DNA from 2 places in the Paenibacillus wynnii genome. Region 2 is predicted to be linked to the other one. Evidence: riboswitches for the same ligand, from Rfam matches in the RefSeq annotation. Region 2 holds a riboswitch; the other holds the start of a gene.

Region 1 (3,422 bases), on a different contig from region 2:
ACGGTTATTCTGTTGAGAAGCTAATTGTGCAGGAGCTGGGCAGAATGCCGCAAAACGAGCAGGAAGAGGTTTGGAATGCGTACGTTGAACTTGGGGATGTTTTTCTGAAGCCTGTTTTGTACAAAGTGTACGGAAATGAATTTACCGCACCGGGGGGTCTGGATCTTTATTATGAACGTCTCCGTCTAATCCGCATTCGTTTCCGGCGTGAATATACAGATGTCTCGGCAATTGCAGCTAATTATTAATTTATCCCAAACAAAAAGACGAAGGAACCCTTGCCTTGAGGGCTGGGTGTCCTTCGTCTTTTACTAAATCGTTCAATATCGCTCATAGCCATTCTTTCTTGCGGAATACAACAAGCATTCCACAGCCGAGCGTTACCATGGCTCCAATTACACCGAAGTAACCATATTTCGTATGAATTTCAGGAATATTATCAAAGTTCATCCCATATATACCTGTTATAACGGTCAGGGGCATGAAAATCGTGGTTATGGCTGTAAATACTCTCATAATTTCATTGGCACGATTGGCGATACTGGATTGGTAGGCCTCACGTAAGTTGCCCATCAGATCGCGGTACGTTTCAAAGGTTTCAGAAATTTTTACCGCATTTTCGTATATATCGCTAAAATACTTCTGCAACTGATCATCGATCAGGCGGAGGTCTTTTTTATTAAGAGTATTTATAACTTCTTTTTGCGGTCCAAGCATCTTCTTCAGCCATAGGATTTCGCTTCGCAGACCTATAATTTCACTGAGGTGCGACTTCTTGGTATGCATGAGGATATCCTCTTCCAGTTTCTCGATTCGCGCTTCAATCCGGTCGCCGACGGAAAAGTAGTTATCCACGACAAGGTCAATGAGCAAATACAGGAACCGGTCAGGTTCGCTAACCTCCTGCTCCCAGAGCATAGGCTTCAGGATACGCAGTTCATTAATTTTTTGTTGGGTAACGGTAATAATATAATGTCTTCCGAGAAACACGTTCAGTGCTCGAAGGAATATTTCTTCATCATCAAATCGGATACTGTTTACCACTATGAAATAGTGACTCTCGTAAATTTCGATCTTCGGACGCTGATCCTCTTCGCTGAGGCAATCCTCTACAGCCAGATCATGCAGATTAAAAAGAGGCTGAAGATGCTCTAAATCCTCCAAATCTGCGTCAATCCAATAAAACCCTTCCGCCGGAGCGGTCAATGTTGCTTCAATATCGTCGATCTGTGTAAAAACCCCTGCATTTACCAGCCGGATTTTCATCTGATTTCACTCCTTCTGTCCCTAGTCTTCTCCAAGGGATGCTAATAATAGCACAGAAAAAAATCAGCTTGGCCGGGTCACTAAGAGGAAACAGGGCCGAATAACATTCCAAAGGCATGAAGAAGTACTGCTCCCGCCGCCGGCAAGCTGATGTTAATCCTGTGTGGTTGTTCAGTCTGTACGCTTATCTGCGAGCTCGGGTCGCCTTCCATCTTCATCTCACCTCTTCTGTTCGTTCGGGTATGAAACACTTGTCTAGTATAACGCCGAGATATGCCTCTTTCAAGACAAATTGTTAGGTTTTTTATAGTACTAATGCATTGTATGGGCTTGACGAAAGTTAGGTTCATGATTTAAAGTAATTTCTAACGAAATTTAATTAAATATTGCTTAATCTTATCAAGAGCAGGTGGAGGGACTAGCCCGATGAAACCCGGCAACCGGCGTGTAAACGCACGGTGCTAATTCTTGCGGAAACTTGTGTGGCGCATGCGTCAGGCAGGTTATTCTGGCAGATGAGAGAGGCGCATATGACTGTAAATATGACCTTTCTCTCTGTTGAGAAGGGTCTTTTTGTTATACCAGGAGCCGTTTTGCGGTATCCAATTTCAGCTAAGGAGTGAGAAGCTAATGCCGATTAAAATTCCCGACAGTTTACCGGCCAAAGAGGTTTTATCCGGAGAAAATATTTTTGTGATGGACGAAAGCCAGGCCTTTCACCAGGATATACGCCCTTTGCGTATAGCTATTCTGAATTTGATGCCTACAAAAGAGACTACGGAAACACAGCTTCTGCGTTTGATCGGTAACTCGCCGCTCCAAGTGGATGTAGTTCTGCTCCATCCTAGTTCCCATACCTCCAAGAACACATCGGCTGAGCACTTGGAAAGCTTTTATAAAACCTTTGATGAGATTAGCGAACGCCGTTTTGACGGCCTGATTGTCACGGGTGCTCCGGTAGAGCAGATGGATTTCGAAGATGTTAACTATTGGGAAGAGTTGAAAAAGATTTTTGAATGGAGTAAACAAAATGTTACTTCGACAATGCATATATGTTGGGCTGCACAGGCAGGATTATATCATCACTTCGGTGTTCGTAAAGAAAGCCTGGATGAGAAATGCTTCGGTGTATTCCCACACACGGTTACATCCAATAACGTAAAACTGCTTCGCGGGTTTGATGAATTATTTCATGTTCCCCACTCTCGACATACAGATGTCTCCCGAGCGGATATAGAAGCTATACCTGAATTACAGATTCTTGCAGAATCAGAAGAGGCAGGCATCTATTTAGTAGCTACCCATGATGGCAAACAGATTTTTGTAACCGGTCATTCAGAATATGATCCTTTCTCTCTGAAGTGGGAGTATGACCGTGATGTAGCTAAAGGGATGGAAGTGCCATTACCAAAACATTATTATCCGAAAGATGACCCGCAGCGGACACCGCCCGCAGTCTGGCGTGCCCATGCTAACTTATTGTTTGCCAATTGGCTTAATTACTACGTATATCAAGAAACTCCTTACGATATTGGTCCTATGATTTAAATGAGATGGATACTTAGAAAATACCCAGGAGGTTTAATATAACATGGATGAGAAACTCAGAATTGAAAGCAGATTGGCTCAAATCGGTTCGCAGGAAGACCCGGCAACGGGGGCCGTTAATTATCCCATCTATCAATCCACTGCATTCCGCCATCCACGACTCGGACAAAGCACCGGCTTTGACTATATTCGTACCAAGAACCCGACAAGATCCGTATTGGAAAATGTTTCTGCTGAACTTGAATCCGGCGACGCCGGGTTTGCGTGCAGCTCCGGGATGGCTGCGCTGCAAACCGTGTTTGCCTTATTCAGCCAAGGGGATCATCTGATCGTCTCACTCGATCTTTACGGGGGGACGTACCGGCTGCTGGAACGGATATTGTCCAGATTTGGAATTACCGCATCCTATGTGGATACCAATGATCTAAATGCGCTGGAGGAGGTACGTCTTCCTAATACAAAAGCGGTATTTATTGAGACACCCACCAATCCATTAATGATGATTACCGATATCGAGGCTGTGTGTACGTGGGCCAGCCAGCATAAGTTGCTCACCATCGTGGACAATACGTTGCTGACACCTTTCTTTCAGCGGCCGATTGAGCTTG
Region 2 (3,422 bases):
TGGTGGGATTGTGCCCAATACGCCAATGGAAGTACCTACAATGGAATAAGTAAAAGGGATTAATGCGACCATTAAGATAATAAAAGGAACGGAACGCAGGATGTTCACAAGGAACGATAAGACTGAATAAATGACCCCTACAACGGGCTTTGAGGATCGTCCCCATAAATATAGCACAATTCCGAGTGGTAAACCAAGAATAATTGTGAAGATTGCGGAACTCCCTAACATTTTCAAGGTATCAAAGGTGGCTTGGAGCATTTCATCCCAGTTTACAGTGGAAAAATTCAAGCTGGCCATCAATCCATCACCTCCACATCAAGGCCTTGAGCCAGTAGTTTGCTAATCGTCTCTTGGATGGCTTCAGAAGGACCCTCAAAACGAACGATCAATTGACCGTAAGGTACATCTTTTATGGTAGAGATCGTGCCCTGCAATATTGCGAAAATAACACCGGTCTCCTTCACTACGTGGGAGAGAGTGGATTCATACGTTTTTTGACCCAAGAAGGTGATCTTCACTGCTTTTGAGGACTCTGGGTGGGGTGCATTAATAGCTGCCCGTAGCGGTCCGTCGTTTTGTGTCTCACTGCGAATGAAATCTCTTGTAATATCATGTTTCGGCTTCAGGAACACCTCGGTCACATCCCCCTGCTCTACAATCCCTCCGCCATGTATAACAGCGACACGGTCGCAAATGCTCTGGATGACATGCATTTCGTGAGTAATGAGAACAATGGTTAGATTGAACCGTTGATTAATGTCCAGCAAAAGTCTAAGGATGGAATCGGTAGTCTGCGGATCGAGCGCCGAAGTCGCTTCATCACACAGCAGCACATCAGGATCGCTGGCTAATGCCCGGGCAACCCCTACCCGCTGCTTCTGTCCCCCTGATAGCTGAGCGGGATACTTATTCCAGTGATCTTCAAGGCCTACAAGCTTAAGCAGTTCTCTAACCTTGCTTTGAATGGACTCTTTCGATGCCCCCGTAAGACGGAGGGGGAATGCGATATTCTCAAAGACCGTTGCTGAAGATAACAGATTGAAATGCTGAAAAATCATCCCGATCTTACGCCGCTTCTGCTGCAGCTGTCCTTGGGTAAGCTTCGTGAGGTCAATACCATCCACCCAGACCTCGCCTTTTGTAGGACGTTCCAACAAATTTATGCAGCGAATCAATGTGCTTTTGCCGGCGCCGGAGTGGCCGATGACTCCAAATATCTCGCCTTTTTTAATAGATAAGTTCAGTTGTGAGAGAGCAGTAGCTGCCTTTTTGCCTTTTCCGTATACCTTAGTTAAACCTTTAAGCTCTATCATTTTTGCCGTCCCTCCTTATAGAAGTGATTATTTACATACAAAAAGACCCCTTACTGATCCTTTGCAGATCATAAGAGGCCCTGTGCGCGTATTTACAATGCCGTCTCATCTGCCAAAGGCCGCTGCATACATGCGGCATTGTAGGAATTAGCACCATGACATTCACATTCAGTGTCCAAAAGAACACTTAGTATAAATCGGTTGCCGGGCTTCATCGGGCCTATCCCTCCGCCGCTCTCGATAAGATGTAAGTATTAAGTTAGTGGTCATAAACTGTATTGCATGTAAGTATAGAATATTTTCAAGTTTTTTGTCAAAGCAAATCTTTGGAAATATTTCATTTCTTGATTTCAGTGACGACTGACATCCTTGCGCCACTGCTCAAGACTGTATCTATAGGCCACAGTGAGTGATTTACATACCATGTTCAGCCCTAGCCTCAAATCCTCCAGATGTGCATCCACATCTTCAAGCTTCACCTTCTCATTCAGCCCTTTATGCCGCTGCCACAGATCATCCTCCATTTCGGAATTCATATAATGAATCTCCGAATTTCGGCGTTTGCGCAAGTTCTGCAACGGCTCACGGTATGCATCCTTCACTTTGTTCAATTGCTCGACTAAAGCCTTATGATCCTTAATGATATTAAATTGGCGAAGCACAGTGAAATAGGAAAAATGAGCTTTTACCTTGGAGGTATTCAGGTCATAAAGGGCATTCAATACAGTGCCCAGCTTGTCCAGCAAAGAGAACACACGGATAAAGCCATTTTTGTAAAAATACACATATCGGGCGTATTCCTCCTGCTCCAGCACAGGCATATCATCTAGAGTCCCAGTGATCACAGACCTCCTATAGTAAGAAGCTGCGAACCAGCTTTGCTCAAGTTCATCCAGTGACGAGATCAGCCCCCGTGTCCAAATCTCCAACTGGCGGTAGACATGATCCCGATCCTGAGTGCTCTTCATTTCCTTACGCAGCAGTGCTGCCATCTGTTCCATACTATTCATAGCCTCAGCCAATAATCCGCTATTCACGCGGGGAGGCTCACCGAGTAAAATCCGCAGCATACATTTCCTCCTCAAACCACTTCTTAAGCCGTAGGGAAATAATTCTTCCAATTTTGATTGACCCGCTCAACGATATCCTCATTCGGGAGTATCTCCTCAGAATTCCTCTGCTTCATACGCGCATCAATCACAATGGGCAGCTTATAGCCAACATGATGATTGACCACTTCTGACTCCGCGTAAATATCTGTTGCAGGATTGAAATGGGTAAATACCGACCCAAGAAATGACGCCTGTGTTTTCACGGTTTCGGCAGCATTATCCACAAGAATGACCAGCGGCCACGAAGTTCCCCTGTCACGAAGAGCGGCTACCAGACGCTGGGGTAATGTTGGATCTTCCTCATAGGATGCCCCTGAAGCAGCAAGACAACCGCCGCAATAAGGCTGTACATCATGTATGCCTGGAATTACTCCCTCATCATAAGCACGCGGTAGGTCACGAATAGGGCTACCCACTCCGATCATGATCCCCTTACTGCCTGGATTCAGTTTCGTGCCTTTATCATTTACTTCATCATAAGATGTTTGGTTGAAAATCAATAAGTCTCCCGCGGGGTTGAAACGTTCCAGCACAGTCTCCAATAGCTTTGGAAAATCCGACAGCTCTACGGGTTCATTTGTAAGCAGCAAAAATCGTGTGCGGGATAGCTGACCTTCTCCCAAAATTCGGAATGCCGCGGCAAGGGTTTCCTGCGAGTAACTCACATGAACTACAGCCGAGGCCAGTGTTTGCGAGCCGGTCTCCGAATATGTCCATAATGAACGAACAGAAGGCATCACTAGGGGATAAGCTGGAGACAAAAGCCGTTGCAAAAAGTTACCCAGATAATGGTCCTCCTGACGAGGTTTGCTTAGAAGCGATACCGGATAGATAGCATCCTTACGATGCCACATCCGTTGGATATGCATCACAGAATAATCTTCCTCATTTGGCGGAACCAGACCTCGGATAGCAAATTCGGCCTCTGCCGGAATACGGTGCCCTCCCATTGGATCTTTGACTAACGGGAGCCGTCCACCTAACATCATAGAAG

The links. Region 2 has a riboswitch for S-adenosylmethionine ahead of PWYN_RS01085 (methionine ABC transporter ATP-binding protein). Riboswitches for the same ligand answer to the same signal wherever they lie in the genome.
Region 1: another riboswitch for S-adenosylmethionine. It lies ahead of metA (homoserine O-acetyltransferase MetA); the one in region 2 lies ahead of PWYN_RS01085 (methionine ABC transporter ATP-binding protein).

The regions. Positions count from the first base shown of each region.
Region 1 is NZ_JQCR01000002.1:134,031-137,452, reverse strand. It holds gene PWYN_RS03610 (HRDC domain-containing protein) at 1-248, shown strand, start outside; gene corA (magnesium/cobalt transporter CorA) at 331-1,266, opposite strand; SAM riboswitch class I at 1,660-1,788, shown strand; gene metA (homoserine O-acetyltransferase MetA) at 1,897-2,814, shown strand; gene PWYN_RS03595 (PLP-dependent transferase) at 2,858-3,422, shown strand, end outside.
Region 2 is NZ_JQCR01000001.1:202,255-205,676, forward strand. It holds gene PWYN_RS01080 (methionine ABC transporter permease) at 1-300, opposite strand, end outside; gene PWYN_RS01085 (methionine ABC transporter ATP-binding protein) at 300-1,316, opposite strand; SAM riboswitch class I at 1,419-1,563, opposite strand; gene PWYN_RS01090 (Cthe_2314 family HEPN domain-containing protein) at 1,667-2,386, opposite strand; gene PWYN_RS01095 (UbiD family decarboxylase) at 2,410-3,422, opposite strand, start outside.